DNA from 3 places in the Streptomyces sp. NPDC015127 genome. Region 2 is predicted to be linked to each of the others. Evidence: riboswitches for the same ligand, from Rfam matches in the RefSeq annotation. Region 2 holds a riboswitch; each other region holds the start of a gene.
What was found. A riboswitch is a leader RNA that binds a small molecule or an ion and turns the genes downstream of it on or off. The one in region 2 is predicted to bind cyclic di-AMP.
Positions count from the first base shown of each region.

Region 1: it holds a riboswitch for cyclic di-AMP, as region 2 does, so the genes downstream of both, ACF08N_RS04400 (transglycosylase SLT domain-containing protein) here and ACF08N_RS13180 (M23 family metallopeptidase) in region 2, are expected to answer to the same signal.
Region 3: it holds a riboswitch for cyclic di-AMP, as region 2 does, so the genes downstream of both, ACF08N_RS20730 (M23 family metallopeptidase) here and ACF08N_RS13180 (M23 family metallopeptidase) in region 2, are expected to answer to the same signal.

Region 1 is NZ_JBIBVE010000002.1:250,071-255,689, forward strand. It holds gene ACF08N_RS04385 (helix-turn-helix domain-containing protein) at 1-619, shown strand, start outside; gene ACF08N_RS04390 (Fpg/Nei family DNA glycosylase) at 848-1,627, shown strand; gene ACF08N_RS04395 (zinc-dependent alcohol dehydrogenase) at 1,882-3,063, opposite strand; cyclic di-AMP (ydaO/yuaA leader) riboswitch at 3,524-3,679, shown strand; gene ACF08N_RS04400 (transglycosylase SLT domain-containing protein) at 3,685-4,458, shown strand; gene ACF08N_RS04405 (metallophosphoesterase family protein) at 4,587-5,078, shown strand; gene ACF08N_RS04410 (hypothetical protein) at 5,124-5,619, shown strand, end outside.
Region 2 is NZ_JBIBVE010000005.1:415,520-421,138, reverse strand. It holds gene ACF08N_RS13190 (PrsW family intramembrane metalloprotease) at 1-868, shown strand, start outside; gene ACF08N_RS13185 (aldo/keto reductase) at 958-1,902, opposite strand; gene ACF08N_RS13180 (M23 family metallopeptidase) at 2,072-3,121, opposite strand; cyclic di-AMP (ydaO/yuaA leader) riboswitch at 3,133-3,289, opposite strand; gene ACF08N_RS13175 (PP2C family protein-serine/threonine phosphatase) at 3,536-4,813, opposite strand; tRNA gene ACF08N_RS13170 (tRNA-Met) at 4,996-5,069, opposite strand; gene ACF08N_RS13165 (phosphodiester glycosidase family protein) at 5,294-5,619, opposite strand, start outside.
Region 3 is NZ_JBIBVE010000010.1:110,772-116,390, reverse strand. It holds gene ACF08N_RS20735 (GntR family transcriptional regulator) at 1-569, opposite strand, end outside; gene ACF08N_RS20730 (M23 family metallopeptidase) at 890-1,669, opposite strand; cyclic di-AMP (ydaO/yuaA leader) riboswitch at 1,683-1,841, opposite strand; gene ACF08N_RS20725 (M16 family metallopeptidase) at 2,085-3,473, opposite strand; gene ACF08N_RS20720 (M16 family metallopeptidase) at 3,470-4,849, opposite strand; gene ACF08N_RS20715 (DNA topoisomerase (ATP-hydrolyzing) subunit A) at 5,092-5,619, shown strand, end outside.

The DNA.
Region 1 (5,619 bases), on a different contig from region 2:
GCTCGGGCTGTCCCGCGAGGACGTCGCGCTGCGCGCCGGATCCGCGCCCGGGTACATCGAGTACCTGGAGGAGCAGACCGCGACCCCGGGCATGGGGTTCCTGCTGCGGTTGGCCGACGCTCTGGAGACCACCGTCACCGCGCTGACCGGAGCCGACGTGGACGCGCCGCCCGGTTCGGGGCGGGCCGCGCACCGCCCCGAACTGGTGGAGCTGGCCGAGGACGAGTGCTGGGCACTGCTCGGCACGCACGGAGTGGGACGTATCGCCGTCGCGGGCCGGGACGGGCCCGCCATTCTCCCGGTCAACTACGTGGTCGCCGAAGGGGAGGTGGCGTTCCGCACCTCCCCGGAGGCGCTGCCCGGGCAGGCGGCGGGCCAGGAGATCGCTTTCGAGGTGGATCACATCGACGAGGCGTTCAGCCGCGGCTGGAGCGTCCTGATCGTCGGCGCGGCACGGTCGGTCACGGACCAGGACGCCGTGCGGGAGCTGGAACGGCAGGCGTACAGCGCGCCGTGGGCAGGTGGCGAGCGGGACCTGTGGATCGTCCTCGCCCCGGACCGGATCACCGGCCGCCGCATCCTCGTGCGCGGTGCGCAGGCACCGTGGGACATTCGCTGACGCGGACCGGCCCTCGGGTCAGCAGCCCCAGCACGACCGTCTGCACCGGCCCCTGGGTGGCGAGCAGTCCGGCCGGTCGTCGCGGCCCAGGTCCCCGAGGACGAGCGCACGGCCCTCTCCTCCGGGGCAGTTCCGGTACGCGGCCACCCGCGCGGGCGTCGTTCACCCGCGGACGTATCGCTGGTGCGCCGCGGGGTACCCGGGGGACGGCCGACGAGGGAGAAGGACATGCCCGAGCTGCCGGATGTCGAGGGGTTCCGGGAGGTACTGCGCTCCTGCGGCACGGGCCGCCGGATCAGCAGGGTCGACGTGCGCGACCCGGGCGTGCTGCGCGGGGTGACCGTGCGGCGGCTGCGGAAGGAACTCGAGGGGCGGCGTCTGGAGGAGCCCTGGAGGCACGGCAAGTGGCTCGTCGCCCCCACCGACGGGCCCCGCGTCGTCTGGCACTTCGGCATGACCGGGCTGCTGCTGTGCGCCGCGCCCGGCGACCCCGTGGCGGACCACGACCGCCTCGTGCTCACTCTCGACGACGACCGCAGGCTGCACTACCGCGACCAGCGCAAGCTCCAGGGCGTCCACCTGGCCGGCAGCGACGAGGCCGTCGAGCATGTACTCGGTGATCTGGGCCCCGACGCGCTCGGCCTGCCGAGGGACACCTTCCTGGAACGCGTCGCCGGGCGGCGGGGCGCCGTCAAGAACGTGCTGATGGACCAGTCGGTGCTCGCCGGCCTGGGCAACCTGCTCACCGACGAGATCCTCTGGCGCGCCCGGGTGGCGCCCGGGCGGCCCGCGCGTGACCTCGACGAGGCCGAACTGCGCCGGATCCATGCGGCGATGGGCCGGGTCCTGCGCTCGGCCGTGCCGACCGCGCGCGTACCGCCCCGGCGGACCTGGCTCACCGGGCGCCGGGACGACCGGGACCCGGTGTGCCCGCGCTGCCGCGGACCGCTGCGCGCGGACCGCACGGGCGGACGCCGCTCGATGTGGTGCCCCACCTGCCAAACCTGACCGGGCGCCGCGAGTACCTGCGGCTTGGGGGCGCCGCACCGCTGGTGGGCTACGGCGCAGCGCGCTGCGGGCAGCGAGGGGGCTGAAGCTTCAGCGCGCGCCGGCAACAGCGACGGTGCTGCGGCTCCCGCGCGCCGCGGACAGCCGGGCGCTACGGGTTCAGCGCGCCGCGGACGGCGAGGGCGCTCCGGCTCCGCCGCGCCGCGGACGGCCGGGGCGCGCCGCGGCCGCAGCGCGCTGCGCACCTCCGGGCGCTACGGCTTCAGCAGCGTCTTGACCATGCCATCACCCTTGGCCTGGAAGGTCGCGTACGCCTCGGGTCCCTTCTCCAGCGGCATGGTGTGCGTGGCGAAGCCCTCGACGCCGAGCGGATCGGCGTCCGTCAGCAGCGGAAGGATGTCGTCCACCCACCGCCGGACGTTGGCCTGCCCCATGCGGAGCTGGATCTGCTTGTCGAACAGGGTGAGCATCGGCACGGGATCCGCCATGCCGCCGTAGACCCCGGCCAGCGAGATCGTGCCGCCGCGCCGTACCGCGTCGATGGCCGTGTAGAACGCCTCCAGCCGGTCCACGCCGACATGCTCCATGACGCGCCGGGCCACGCGCCCTGGCAGCAGGCCGGTCGCCCACTGTCCCGCCTTGGCGACCGGGGCGCCGTGGGCCTCCATGCCCACGGCGTCGATCACCGCGTCCGAGCCGCGGCCGTTCGTCAGGTCGCGGACCGCGTCGGCGACCTCGTCGTGCTCGCGCAGGTCGAGGACCGTCACTCCCCGCGCCTGCGCCCGGACCAGGCGCGCGGGGACGAGGTCGACGCCGATGACGAGTCCGGCGCCCCGGTGCAGTGCGACGCGGCACGCCATGTCGCCGATCGGCCCGAGGCCCAGGACGGTCAGCGAGCCGCCGGGCGGGACGTCTGCGTACTCCACGGCCTGCCAGGCCGTCGGCAGCACGTCCGAGAGGTAGACGAAGCGCTCGTCGGGCGGTCCCTCGGGCACCTTGACCGGCAGCGTGTCGCCGAAGGGCACCCGCAGGTACTCGGCCTGTCCGCCGGGCACCTGTCCGTACAGCTTCGTGTAGCCGAACAGCGACGCTCCGGTGCCCCGGTCCCGTACCTGGGTCGTCTCGCACTGCGAGTGGAGTCCCTGGTCGCACATGAAGCACTCGCCGCACGAGACGTTGAACGGGACGACGACGCGGTCGCCGGCCGAGAGAGCGGTCACCTCCGGTCCGGTCTCCTCGACGATGCCCATGGGCTCGTGGCCGAGGATGTCGCCGGGATCGAGATAGGGGCCCAGTACCTCGTACAGGTGCAGATCAGAACCGCAGATGCCGGTGGACGTCACCCGGACGATCACATCCTTCGGCTCGGTGATGCGGGGATCGGGGACGGTCTCGATCCGGACGTCTCGCCGGCCCTGCCATGTCAGTGCGCGCATCGTGTCCTCCCGCGTGATGTCGGTGGCGGCGGGCGACCGCGTACGGGCGGAGAGCCGCGCCCCCGGCCACCGCGGACGAGTACCCGAAGCGGACGATGCCATTACATAAAGAATAAAACGGACTATTAGCACCCGATGAGTTGTGAGCTTTTCCTCTCCGGGGCCGCCCTCCTCCATTCCTTAATGTCCGTTTACGTGCGACTCGGGCGACTCGTCTTTCTTGTTCTCGGTTCCGTGACATCGGTCACGCGGTGGAACCACGACAGCGGCGAGCGCGTCCGCACCCTCCTTGTGCGGAGGGAAAGTTGAGTTCCCGACAGAAGGCGAGGAAGGTCGTTCCTGCCCCTTTTCCCCGGTTCCGCATTGCGGTTGTGAATTCAGGGCTTGTTCCGTCGGGCCGCTCTCGCTTACGGTCACCGCAATCCGGATGGACCGCCGAATCCTGCCGCCGTCCGGAATCCGACCACACGCACTCACGTTCGGCAGGAGCGGGGGACCCAGGTAAGCCGCCGATCCGGAAATCCGGAACGGCTCGGGGTGAAGTCGCACCGACCATGCGACCGGGCATCTCCAGCCCGAACCCGACAGCTCACCTCGCAGGCGACGGAGAGGAAATGCGTCATGCCTGCAAAGGGTAAGCACCGCCGTCCCAAGTCCAGCCGACTCACCCGCGGCTTCGTCGCCGCGGGCACGGGCGGCGCCGCGCTCGCCCTGCCGGTGATCGGCGCGACCACCGCCTCCGCCGCGCAGCCCGCGATCGCGAAGGCCGCCGTCACGGCGCCCGCCCCGGCGAAGAAGGCCCCCGCCACGTACACCGTCGTAGCGGGTGACTCCCTGGCCAAGATCGCCGAGGAGCAGTCCGTCAGCGGCGGCTGGAAGAAGCTCTACAACGACAACCGCCGGAACATCGGCGCCGACCCGTCGCTGATCCGCCCCGGCCTGAAGCTGACCATCGGCGCCAAGGCCAAGCCCGCGGACCGCACCGCGGACACCGGCCGCGCCGACCGCTCCGAGGCCCGCACCGCCCCGGCGAAGAAGACCCCGGCCGCGAAGCCCGCCAAGGCCAAGGCGTATTCCAACGATCTCGACGGCTGGATCAAGGAATCGCTCGACGTCATGGCCAAGCACGGAATTCCCGGCACCTACGAGGGAATCCACCGCAACATCATGCGCGAGTCCTCCGGAAATCCGCTGGCGATCAACAACTGGGACATCAACGCGGTCAACGGCACGCCGTCCAAGGGCCTTCTCCAGGTGATCGACCCCACCTTCCGGGCCTACCACGTGCCCGGCACGCCCTTCGACAGCTACGACCCGGTCGCGAACATCACCGCCGCGTGCAACTACGCCGCCGCCAGGTACGGCTCGATCGACAATGTGAACGGTCCGTACTGACCGTAGCCCCGAATTCGCGGCTTCGATTGCAGATGGAATCGCGCCGGGCGCCCATTCTGACGTCACGTCAGTGCGGCGCCCGGCGCGGCCGTGTGCCCGCCGGGCGCCGCAGCGGGAAGGTGGCAGGCATGCGACTGCTGCTGATCTCCGACACCCATGTGCCCCTCCGTGCCCGCCGCCTGCCCGATGAGGTGATGGCCCGTGTCGAGGAGGCCGACGTGGTGATCCACGCCGGCGACTGGGTCGACACCGCGACCCTCGACCTCCTCCAGGAACGCTCCGCCCGCCTCCTCGCCGTGTACGGCAACAACGACGGCCCCGAACTGCGCGCCCGGCTCCCGGAGGTGGCCCGGGCGGAGCTCGGCGGCCTCCGGTTCGGAGTCGTGCACGAGACCGGCCCGTCCCGCGGGCGCGAGCAGCGGTGCGCCGACCGCTTCCCCGACCTCGCCGTGCTGGTCTTCGGCCACAGCCACATCCCCTGGGACACCACGGCCCCCGGCGGCCTGCGGCTCCTCAACCCCGGCTCCCCGACCGACCGCAGGCGCCAGCCGCATCACACGTACATGACCGCGCAGGTGGCGGACGGCCTGCTGACCGAGGTCCGGCTGCACCGCCTGTGACCGGACCGAGTAGTTTTGCGGTCAACCGATCACAGGAGCCGCCCCGTGTCCGCCAGGTCCCGCCTGCTGTACGTCACCGACCTTGCCTACCAGGCCAAGGGCCGGCGGTACTGCGACGAGGACATCCACCTGTCCTCGCGGCTGCGTGAGGAGTTCACCATCGCCCTCGCCCATCCGGCGGACGCGGCCGCACTGATGGACGGCTTCGACGGCGTCGTGGTCCGCAACAGCGGGCCCGTCCTGCACTACCAGGACGCGTACGACGCCTTCCGCGCGCGGGCGGCCGAGCGCGGCACCCGGGTCTACAACCCCCTGACCGCCCGCGGCGACATGGCCGGCAAGCAGTACCTGCTCGACCTCACGAAGGCCGGCTACCCGGTCATCCCCACCGTCGACCGGCTCGACGACCTCGGCCTGCTCCCTGCCGCCGACGAGTACGCGGTCAAGCCCAAGGCAGGCGCCGACTCCATCGGCCTCCACTTCGCGGACCGCGGCCGGCTCGCTCAGCTCGCGCGTGGCGACGTGCTGATACAACCGCGCA
Region 2 (5,619 bases):
GGTCGTCGAGGAGAGCGCCAAGGCGGCGGCGGTCCTGCTCCTCTTCCTCTTCCGCAGACGGGACTTCACGGGCCTCGTCGACGGGGTCGTGGTCGCGGGCTTCACGGCAACGGGCTTCGCCTTCACCGAGAACATCCTGTATCTGGGCAATGCCTTCGGCGAGGACCAGGCGTTCGGCACCTCGGGCCTGGGATCGGTCACCGCGGCGACGTTCTTCGTGCGGATCGTGATGTCGCCGTTCGCGCACCCGCTGTTCACGGTGCTCACCGGCATCGGTTTCGGTGTCGCCGCGCTCGCCGCACGCCACCACCGAATACGCCGCGTCGCGCTGCCGCTGCTGGGCCTGGCCCTGGCGATGGGCATGCACGCCCTGTGGAACGGCTCGACGACGCTGTTCGGCCCGTGGGGCTTCTACGGGGTGTACGCGGCGTTCATGGTGCCCGCCTTCGGGCTGCTGACCTGGCTGACCATATGGACGCGGCAGCGCGAGCTGCGCACGATATCCGCCGAGTTGCCGGCGTACGCGGCGGCGGGCTGGCTCGCGGCGGCGGAGCCGCAGGCGCTGTCGTCGATGCGCGCCCGCACGATGGCGCGCGACTACGCGCGGCGGACGTACGGACCGGGGGCGGGCCACGCTGTCTCCGAGTACGAGGCGTTCGCGACGTCGCTCGCCTCTCTACGGCACCGGGCCCGGCGCGGCGCGGTGGGCCCGGACTTCGCGGAGCGCGAGCGGGAGCTGCTGCACGACCTGTGGCGGCGCAGGGACGTGGCCGCGCCCGCGCTGGTGTACGCGGCGCAGGCGACGGGCCGGGTCGCCGCGCCGCCACCGCACCGCGACTACGGCGGCTACAACCCCTACCGCCGCTGAGCCACGCGCCGCGCCGCCGAGGCACCCGCACCCTGTGCCGACGCGCCACCGCCAGCGAGGCGCGCCCCGCGTGCCGACGCGCCTGCGGCCTACGCCGACGCCGCCGTCAGTTCGGCCAGTTCCTCCTGCGTCAGGTCCAGGTCGGCCACCGCGACCAGTGCCGGCAGTTGCCCGACCGTGCGGGCGGAGGCGATCGGCGCGACGACGGTCGGCTGCGCGGCGAGCCACGCGAGCGCGACGGTCGCAACCTCGGCACCGCGCGCCCCGGCGATCCTGTCGAGTGCCGCGAGCACCTTCCGGCCGCGCTCCGTCTCCAGATGCGCGCCCGCACCACGGGCCCGCGCGCTGTCGACGGTCGCGCCGGGACGGTACTTGCCGGTGAGGAAGCCGGACGCGAGCGCGTAGTAGGGGACGGCGGCCAGACCTGCCCGCGCGGCCACCTCCTGCAGTTCGCCCTCGTACGTGTCCCGGGAGACGAGGTTGTAGTGCGGCTGCAGGGCCACGTACCGGGCGAGTCCCTCACGGTCGGAGAAGTCCAAGGACTGCTGCAGGCGCTCGGCGCTCAGGTTGGAGGCGGCGATCGCGCGGACCTTGCCCTCCTTCACCAGCTGGTCGAGGGCGGTGACGATCTCCTCGACGGGGACGGACGGGTCGTCGAAGTGCGTGTAGTAGAGGTCGATGTGATCCGTGCGGAGCCGGCGCAGGGACTCCTCGGCCGCCGCCTTGATCGTGGTCGCGGACAGGCCCTTGTACTGCGGGTGGGCACCCACCTTCGTGGCGACGACGATCTCGGAGCGGTTGCCGCGCGAGGCCAGCCAGTCACCGATCACGGTCTCCGACTCGCCGCCCTCGTTGCCGGGCGCCCACGAGGAGTAGCTGTCGGCGGTGTCGACGAAGTTGCCGCCCGCGGCGGCGTACGCGTCGAGCACGGCGAACGAGGTGTCCTTGTCGGCGGTCCAGCCGAAGACGTTGCCGCCGAGGGCGAGCGGGAAGACGGCGAGGTCGGACGAGCCAAGGGTGCGAAGTGACGTCATGCGGGAATCAACGGCCCATCCGGCGGAGGCTATTCCGCCATCGCGCCCCCCGTCGGCCGGCACGGACAGACACAGACACCGGCACGGATACGGGCACAGACTCCGGCGAAGACATGGGGACGCGCGGCACGGATGCTCCGTACCGCGCGCCTTCGGCTGCCGCCGTCGCTCAGATCGTGAGGCCCTTGCCCCGCAGCCAGGCCATCGGGTCGAGACCGGAGCCGCCCGGGGTGTGGACCTCCATGTGCAGGTGCGGCCCGGTGACGTTGCCGGTCGCGCCGACACGGCCGATGGTCTCGCCGGTGCCGACCTTCTGGCCCGCGCTCGCGGTCATCGACGACAGGTGCGCGTACCAGACCTCGGTGCCGTCCTCCAGCTCCAGCACGATGCGGTAGCCGTACGAACCGGACCATCCGGCCGACTTGATCGTGCCGCCGTGCACCGCCTTGACCGGCGTGCCCGTCGGGGCGGCGAAGTCCAGGCCGGTGTGCCGGCCCGAGGACCACATGGAACCGGACTCGCCGAAGGTGGAGGTGATCGTGTACGAGGAGGTGGGCAGGGCGTAGCTCGCGGCGAGCTTGGCGAGGCGCTCCGCCTCCTCCTTGGCCCGCGCAGCCTCCTCGGCCTTGCGCTTCTCCTCGGCCGCCTTGGCCTCGGCCGCGCTCTGCTGCTTCTCTGCCGCGGCGGCGGCCTGCTCGGCGGCCAGCTTCTCGGCAGCGGCCTTCGCCTCGGCGTCCGCCTCGGCCCGCTGCTGCTCGACCTGCTGGAGGATGCGGGCGCGCAGGGCCTCGCCCGCGCCGAGGGTCTGCCCGCCGGTGCCCGCGCCGTCGTCGGCGACGGCGGTCATCGCGGTCAGCGGTGCCGCAAGCGCGTCGGAGCCGTCGGAGCCGTCGTCGTCGGAGAGGAGGGAGCCCACACCCGGAAGCGACTTGGCGTCGGGGAGGTTGTCCGCGATCGAGTCCGGGAGGGAGATGGAGACCGCCGGCTTGTCCTGGGCGGTCGCTATGCCACCGGCGCCGACCGCGGCGATGACGCCGACGCCGAGGACGGTGGAGCTGCGGGCGAGACCGCCGCGCTGCTTGACGACGCGGTGCCGGCCGCGCACCGGGCGGATGGATTCCTCGGTGGGATTCCACTCCTCCCACGTCTGCTCCGCGGCGTCGCCGCCGAAGGGGGCGGGCGCGAACGGGGCCTCGGGGGCAGGCATGTTGGACGCCACGAAGGCGTACTCCTTTCCTTCCTTCTCGCCTACCGGGTTAGCTGACGGGTTCGGAGCAGGAAGGTCTCCTACGGGCGTCTTCGGCCGCGAACTGAGCGGCAGGAGATGCCCGATTCACCCCAAGAGGTGGTTCCCCGGTTCCCTTGCGGAATTCGGCGCGTGCGCACGGTGCCGTCTCTTGCGACGGCTGGGACGACCGCGCTGCGTTATCGAACGTTAATAGAAGCCGGGGCCGGATTCCAAGCTGTTCCGACTGATCGTTAACGACTGCGGCCAGGACTTACCGGGACAGAAGCAGGCGGAATCGGGCGACTTGATCACCCCTCAGGTCACCCATGGTTTCTGACGTTGTGTCAAATGTTATGCACAGGGGCACCTTGCGACTACACACCGTACGCATGTCGCCGTCGCCGCTCATCCCGGCCGGCCGTGCCCCCGAGTCCGCCGCTCGCCGTCCGGGCGCCTGCCGCCGTCCCAGCGCCGCGCGCCCCGCGCCCGGGCCCCGGCGCCCGCGACCCCGCGCCGGCCGTGCGCCCGGGCCGCGTCGGCGGCGGACACGACCGGCACCGTCCGGCGCCGTTCCGGCTGCCCTTCCCCCGGCCGGCCGACCGCGAGCAGCGCCATGTCGTCCGTGGACGCCCCGCCGGTGTACCGGCGCACATCGTCGACCAGCGCGTCGAGCAGGGCCTCGGGACCGGGGAAGATGCTGCCCCGGAGCCGTTCGCCCGGGTCGTAGAAGACGCCCCGGGTGTCGCGCGCCTCGGACAGGCCGTCCGTGTAGAACAGCAGCGTCGATCCGGCGGGCAGCGGATACTCCTCCGCGCGGTCCGGCCACACCCCCAGGTCGCCCATCCCCAGCGGCAGCGCGGCCTCGGACGGCTCCAGCACGTCCAGACCGCCGTCGGCGTGCAGCTCCAGCGGGTTCGGGTGGCCGCGGTTCACCAGCCGTACGGTCCCGTGCCCCGTCCCGTCGCAGGGCGGGATCTCGCCGAGCACGGCGGTGGTGAACCCCTCGATGGCGTCCAGCCCCTCACGCCGCATGCCCTCGCGCTTCAACGCCCGCTCAAGCCGCAGCGCCACGCCCTCGAGCGAGCTCTCCTGCTCGGCCGCCTCCCGGAACGCACCGATCAGCACGGCGACGGCCTCCACCGCCTCCATGCCCTTGCCGCGCACGTCCCCGACGATCAGCCGCACCCCGTGCGGGGTGTCCTGCACGGCGAAGAGGTCGCCGCCGATGAACGCGTCCGCCTGCGCCGCCTCGTACCGCGCGGCGACGTGCAGACCGGCGATCCGGTCCGCAGGGGTGGGCAGCACGGCGCGCTGCGCGGCCTCGGCGATCACCCGCGCCGAGGCGAGCCGCGCACTGCCGCGCGTCACGACCCCGTTGATCAGCAGCGCGAAGCCCGCCACGGTGAGCACCGTGCTCGTCTCGGTGACGGCGGTGATCTGGGCGATGGTGTTGTTGTAGACGTGCAGACCGCTCGTGGCCACCACGGCGGTGATACCGATCAGGAGCGTCATGACCCAGCTGACGATCGGCGCCGCGATGAGCGGGGCCGCGGCGAAGAGCGGCACCGCGGTGAAGCGGGCCGGCGTCAGCAGATCGAAGATCACCCCGCCGGCGATCATCGCGGCGGGCAGAAGACGGACGAACCACGGCGCGACGTAGCTCCTGCCCAGTTCTCGCCCCACTGGTGTCTCCCTGCCGCTCCGCCCACGGCCCACGGACCGGTGCCGCGCACCTCCCATGCTGCGCGCCCGTGCCACGGGCGGCGACTTGCCACGTCCGGCCGGACGAATCCCCAGGTCAGCAGCGCCGGAAACGACGGCGGCCCGACAATCGAGATGATCGATTGCCGGGCCGCCGTCTTCAGTAGCGGGGACAGGATTTGAACCTGCGACCTCTGGGTTATGAGCCCAGCGAGCTACCGAGCTGCTCCACCCCGCGTCGGTGAACACAACCTTACGCCATCCGGAGCAAGATCCACACCACTTTCCGGGCCGGCCTCCGATCCGGCCGCATCGGCGCCGTTCGGTCAGGTCAGGGCCCGTCCCGTCAGCGCCCCTCCCGTCGGCGGCCGCGTCCCGGGACGACAGAGCGCCCCGACCGGTTCAGCCCGGTCGAGGCGCCGAGGCCCTGCCCGCCCGACGGGCCGGCGGGCGCTGCCGTGATCAGGAGGTCGGTCGCGGGTGCACGAGCAGCACGTTGCCGAGCGAACGCTGACCCGCCGCGTCCGAAGGCCGGTTGACGATCCCCGACCGCGCCGTGGCCATGACGCTGGAACCCCCGCCGTCGAGGTTCATCGCCTCACGCGCACCGAGCTGCCGCATCAGCCGTGCGGCGTCCGCGATCCCCAGCCCCTCGCTGTAACCCGCCTGCCGACCGTCGACGACGACGAGCAGCAGCCGTCCCCGGTCGTCCACGCCGATCATCGAGCGCGGGTTGCTGCGCAGGGTCCAGTTGTACGTGAAGGTCTGGTCCGTGCCCTCGCGGATGA
Region 3 (5,619 bases), on a different contig from region 2:
GCCCGCGCGCGTTCCACGTCGCCGCGCGCCACCGCGTCCACGATCGCGCCGTGCTCGGCCCAGGACTCGGCGGGCACGGCCGGCTGTTCGACGGCGTACATCCAGGCGATCTTGTGCCGCAGCTGGGTCAGCAGGGCGGTCAGCCCCGGGCTGCCGGAGGCCTGCGCGAGCGTCTCGTGGAACCAGGCGCCCAGGGACCGCAGATCCTCGCCCTGACCGCGGCGCGCCCGCTCCTGACCGAGCCTCACCAGGCCGCGCAGCACCTTCAGATGGGCATCGGTGCGCCGCTGGGCGGCACGTGCGGCGCCGAGCGGCTCCAGCAGCATCCGGATCTCGAGCAGGTCGGCCGCCTCCTGCTCGGTCGGCTCGGCGACATGCGCGCCGGCGTGGCGCCGGGTGACGACGAAGCCCTCCGACTCCAGGGTCCGCAGGGCCTCGCGCACGGGGACGCGGGAGACCCCGTAGCGGCGTGCGAGGTTCTCCTCGGTGAGCCGGCTGCCGCGCTCGAATACGCCGGAGACGATGTCGTCGCGGATCGCCGTGCATACAGAGTGCGCGGGAATGCGCATGTCCGAACCTCCGCCTTGATCCGCGCGAAACGCAGCCGATTGACTCGTGTCCGGTGACTCTATTCCAGTCCACGGCATTTTCCGATGGCCGACCGGAATCCATGGATATCTTTTGGCCGAAAAATGCGTCATGCGATCGGCGAGGACCTGCCGGAGACCTGGGTGCGGCCGGGCCACCGGATGCGCAATGCCCGTGGATCCGAGAGAGCGGCGAGGCGGTCAGGGGCGCCGGGAGGGGTCCCGGGAAAGGCGAAGACCCCCGGTGGCACACCGGGGGTCTTCGCGAGCGGCTCGGGTCGGCTCGGGTCAGACGGCTCGCGTCAGACGCTGACGCCGCGGGCGCGCAGATACGCGACCGGGTTCATGTCGGAGCCGTACTCCGGCGAGGTCCGGGCCTCGAAGTGGAGGTGGGGGCCGGTCGAGTTGCCGGTCGAGCCGGAGAGGCCGATCTGCTGGCCGGGCATGACCCGCTGGCCGACCGACACGCTGATCGACGACAGGTGGCCGTACTGGGTGTACGTGCCGTCGTTCATGCGGAGCACGATGTTGTTGCCGTACGCGCCGCCCCAGCCGGCCTCGACGACGGTACCGGCGCCCACGGCCACGACCGACGTGCCGGACGCGGCGCGGAAGTCGACGCCGGAGTGGCTGCCGGAGGACCACAGGGACCCGCCGGCCTGGTAACCGGTGGTCACGTAGGAGCCGGCGATGGGCAGCCGGAAGGTATTCAGACGGCGGCGCTCGGCCTCGCGGGCGGCGCGCTCCTTGGCCTCGCGGGCCTCCTTGGCGCGTGCCTCGGCCTTGCGCTTCGCCTCGGCCTCGGCCTTCGCCTTCGCCCGGGCCTTGGCGGCGGCCTCGGCTGCCTCCTGCCTCTGGGCTGCGGCCTGGTCGGCTATCTCGTCGGCGATGGACCCCATGGAGACGATCTGCGTCAGGCCGGTGTCCTCGACCGAAGGCGCGGCCTCGGCGGCGAACGCCGGGGAGGCGAGGCTTCCGACGACGCCGGTGGTGGCCAGAGTCGCGACGCCGGCGATGTTCCGGCTCCTGCGCGTCAGGCGGCTCGGGGCACGGTGCTTCCCGGTGGCACGGGTGAACGCCATGAAGAGGCTGGTCCTTTCCTTCCTTCTCGCCTACCGGGTTAGCTGACGGGTTCGGAGCAGGAAGGTCTCCTACGGGCCCCTCCGCGCGGGCGAAGGCGTCCGATTCACCCCAGGGGACTGGGTCCCCGGCTCCCCGGGCTCGCGCCTGAAGGGGACTCGGCGATGACTGTCCGATGCCGCGGGTGCGACGTGATCCAGGCGGACAGCCGGACCGACGCTAGGCATTTCATCTGCCGATCACCAAACGGACAGCCTGTTTTGTAGCGCATGCCACAGGGCAGACGGGCAACCTCTCCAACAAACCGGACATAGCACGGAACCCCGGCAAACAGCTTGAAGCCGGGGTTCCGTTTGAGCGCATCTTGCGCGCATCGCACTCGTTCCGCGCCGGGTTCACCCGATACGCGGCATTCGATCAGCCCGTGACGACAGTCACTTCACCGATGCCCAGTGCCCTGACCGGAGCCTCGATCTGCGCCGCGTCGCCGACCAGCACCGTGACCAGACGGTCCACGGGGAACGCGCTGACCACCGCCGCGGTCGCCTCCACGGTGCCCGTCGCGGCCAGGCGGGCGTACAACTGCGCCTGGTAGTCGTCCGGGAGGTGCTGCTCGACCTGGTCCGCGAGCGTGGCCGCCACCGACGCTGCCGTCTCGTACTTCAGCGGTGCCACGCCGACCAGGTTCTGCACGGCCACGTCACGCTCGGCGTCGGTGAGTCCCTCCGCCGCCAGCGTTCGCAGCACCTTCCACAGGTCCTCCAGCGCGGGGCCGGTGTTGGGCGTGTCCACGGAGCCGCTGATGGCCAGCATCGAGGCCCCCGAGCCGTCCGGGGCGGACAACAGCACCTGGCCGAAGGCACGTACGCCGTACGTGTAGCCCTTCTCCTCCCGCAGGACGCGGTCGAGCCGGGAGGTCAGCGTGCCGCCGAGGCAGTACGTGCCGAGCACCTGGGCGGGCCAGACACTGTCGTGGCGGTCGGGGCCGGTGCGGCCGATGAGCAGCTGCGTCTGCACGGCGCCCGGGCGGTCGACGATGAACACCCGGCCGGTGTCGTCGGCGGTGATCGCCGGCACGGGCCGGGTGGCCGCCTTGTCGCCCGTCCAGGCCCCGAGGGTGTCGGCGAGGACGGCGTCCACGTCGATCCCGGACAGGTCGCCCACGACCACGACGGTCGACGTGGCGGGCCGGACGTGCTCCTCGTAGAAGGCCCGTACGGCCGCGGAGTCGATCCTCGCCACCGTCTCCTCGGTGCCCTGACGCGGCCGGGACACGCGCAGGGGGGAGGGGAACAGCTCCTTGGAGAGCTGCTTGGCCGCACGGCGGGCCGGGTTGGCCATCTCGTGCGGGATCTCGTCCAGGCGGTTGCGCACCAGCCGGTCGACCTCGCCCGCCGCGAAGGCGGGGGCGCGCAGCGCGTCGGCGAGCAGGCCGAGCGCCTTGGGCAGCCGGGAGGCGGGGACCTCCAGGGAGACACGGACACCGGGGTGGTCGGCGAGCGAGTCGAGCGTGGCGCCGCAGCGCTCCAGCTCGGCGGCGAATTCCTCGGCGCTGTGCTTGTCGGTGCCCTCCGACAGGGCGCGGGCCATGATCGTGGCGACGCCGTCGAGTCCCTCGGGCTCCGCCTCCAGGGGGGCGCCGAGGAGGATCTCCACGGCGACGACCTTCTGGCCGGGGCGGTCGCAGCGCAGCACCGTCAGCCCGTTGTCCAGGGTGCCGCGCTCGGGGGCGGGGAAGGCCCAGGGCCGGGCGGTGCCGGCGGTGGGCTGCGGGTGGAAGTCCATGGTCACGGCAGCGTCGCTCACTGGTCCGCCCCCTTGTGCTCGTCGTTCTCTCCGGCGGCCGCGGACTCGCCGCTCTCGCCGCCCTCCTCGGTGTCGTCGGCGGAGACGGGCTCGTAGACCAGCACGGCCCTGTTCCGCGGGTGCAGCCTCGCCTCGGCGACCGCCTTCACCTCCTCTGCGGTGACGTCGAGGACGCGCTGCACGGCGGTCAGCGCCAGCTGCGGGTCGCCGAACAGCACGGCGTAACGGCACAGTTCGTCCGCGCGGCCGGCCACGGTGCCGAGCCGGTCGAGCCACTCGCGCTCCAGTTGGGCCTGGGCGCGCTCCATCTCCTCGGGCGTCGGTCCCTCGGCGGCGAACCGCGCGAGCTCCTCGTCGACCGCGGCCTCGATCTGCGGGACCTCGACACCTCCGGACGTCTTGACGTCCAGCCAGCCGAGCGACGGAGCACCGGCCAGGCGCAGCAGCCCGAACCCGGCGGCAACCGCCGTCTGGTCGCGGCGCACCAGGCGGTTGTGCAGCCGCGACGACTCGCCTCCGCCGAGGACGGTGAGCGCAAGGTCGGCGGCGTCGCACTCGCGGGTGCCGTCGTGCGGGAGGCGGTAGGCGGCCATCAGGGCGCGCGCGGGCACCTCTTCGACGATCTCCTCGCGAAGCTGCTCGCCGATGACGTCCGGCAGGGAGCCGTCGCGCGGGGGCTGCTTGCCGTCGTGCGACGGGATGGAGCCGAAGTACTTCTCGATCCACGCGAGCGTCTGCTGCGGGTCGATGTCGCCGACGACCGACAGCACCGCGTTGTTCGGCGCGTAGTACGTGCGGAAGAAGGCGCGGGCGTCCTCGAGGGTCGCCGCGTCGAGGTCCGCCATCGAGCCGATGGGCGTGTGGTGGTACGGGTGGCCCTCGGGGTAGGCGAGGGCGGTCAGCTTCTCGAACGCCGTGCCGTACGGCACGTTGTCGTAGCGCTGGCGGCGCTCGTTCTTGACGACGTCGCGCTGGTTCTCCATCGACTCGTCGTCGAGCGCGGCGAGCAGCGAGCCCATGCGGTCGGCCTCCAGCCAGAGCGCCAGCTCCAGCTGGTGGGCGGGCATGGTCTCGAAATAGTTGGTCCGCTCGAAGCTGGTCGTGCCGTTCAGCGAGCCTCCGGCGCCCTGGACGAGCTCGAAGTGGCCGTTCCCCTTCACCTGGGCCGAGCCCTGGAACATGAGGTGCTCGAAGAGGTGGGCGAGTCCTGTACGGCCCTTGACCTCGTGGCGGGAGCCGACGTCGTACCAGAGGCAGACCGCCGCGACCGGGGTCAGGTGGTCCTCCGAGAGCACGACGCGCAGGCCGTTGGCCAGGCGGTGCTCGGTCGCTGTCAGGCCGCCGGAGTCGGCCTGAGCTGTGGCCGTGTGACCCATGGGCATGTACGTCCCTTCGATCGCGATGCTGGATGTGCTGCCAGACCTGCCACTGTATGCAAGCGTGCTGACACCTGGCGAAGTTCCCGGCCGGTGGTCGGCGTTGTTCCCCCGCTCGTGGGGCACGCCGCTCCGGGGGCCGCGGCGGGCGTTGTCCCGGGTCGCGGTCCGCGTTGTCAGCGGGACGGTCCACAATGGTCGGCGTCAGATCCAGCCTGGTACGTGAAGGAGCAGCAGCCGCGATGGCCCGCCGCAGCACGAAGACCCCACCGCCGGACGATTTCGAGGAGAGGATCCTCGACATCGACGTCGTGGACGAAATGCAGGGCTCCTTCCTCGAGTACGCGTACTCGGTGATCTACTCCCGCGCCCTGCCCGACGCCCGCGACGGCATGAAGCCGGTTCACCGCCGCATCGTCTACCAGATGAACGAGATGGGCCTGCGCCCCGACCGCGGCTATGTGAAGTGCGCCCGCGTCGTCGGCGAGGTCATGGGCAAGCTGCACCCGCACGGCGACGCGTCGATCTACGACGCCCTGGTGCGCATGGCGCAGCCGTTCTCGATGCGCCTGCCGCTCGTCGACGGCCACGGGAACTTCGGCTCGCTGGGCAATGACGACCCGCCCGCGGCCATGCGGTACACCGAGTGCCGCATGGCGGACGCCACCAGTCTGATGACGGAGTCGATCGACGAGGACACCGTCGACTTCCAGTCGAACTACGACGGCCAGGAGAAGGAGCCGGTCGCCCTCCCCGCCGCCTACCCGAAC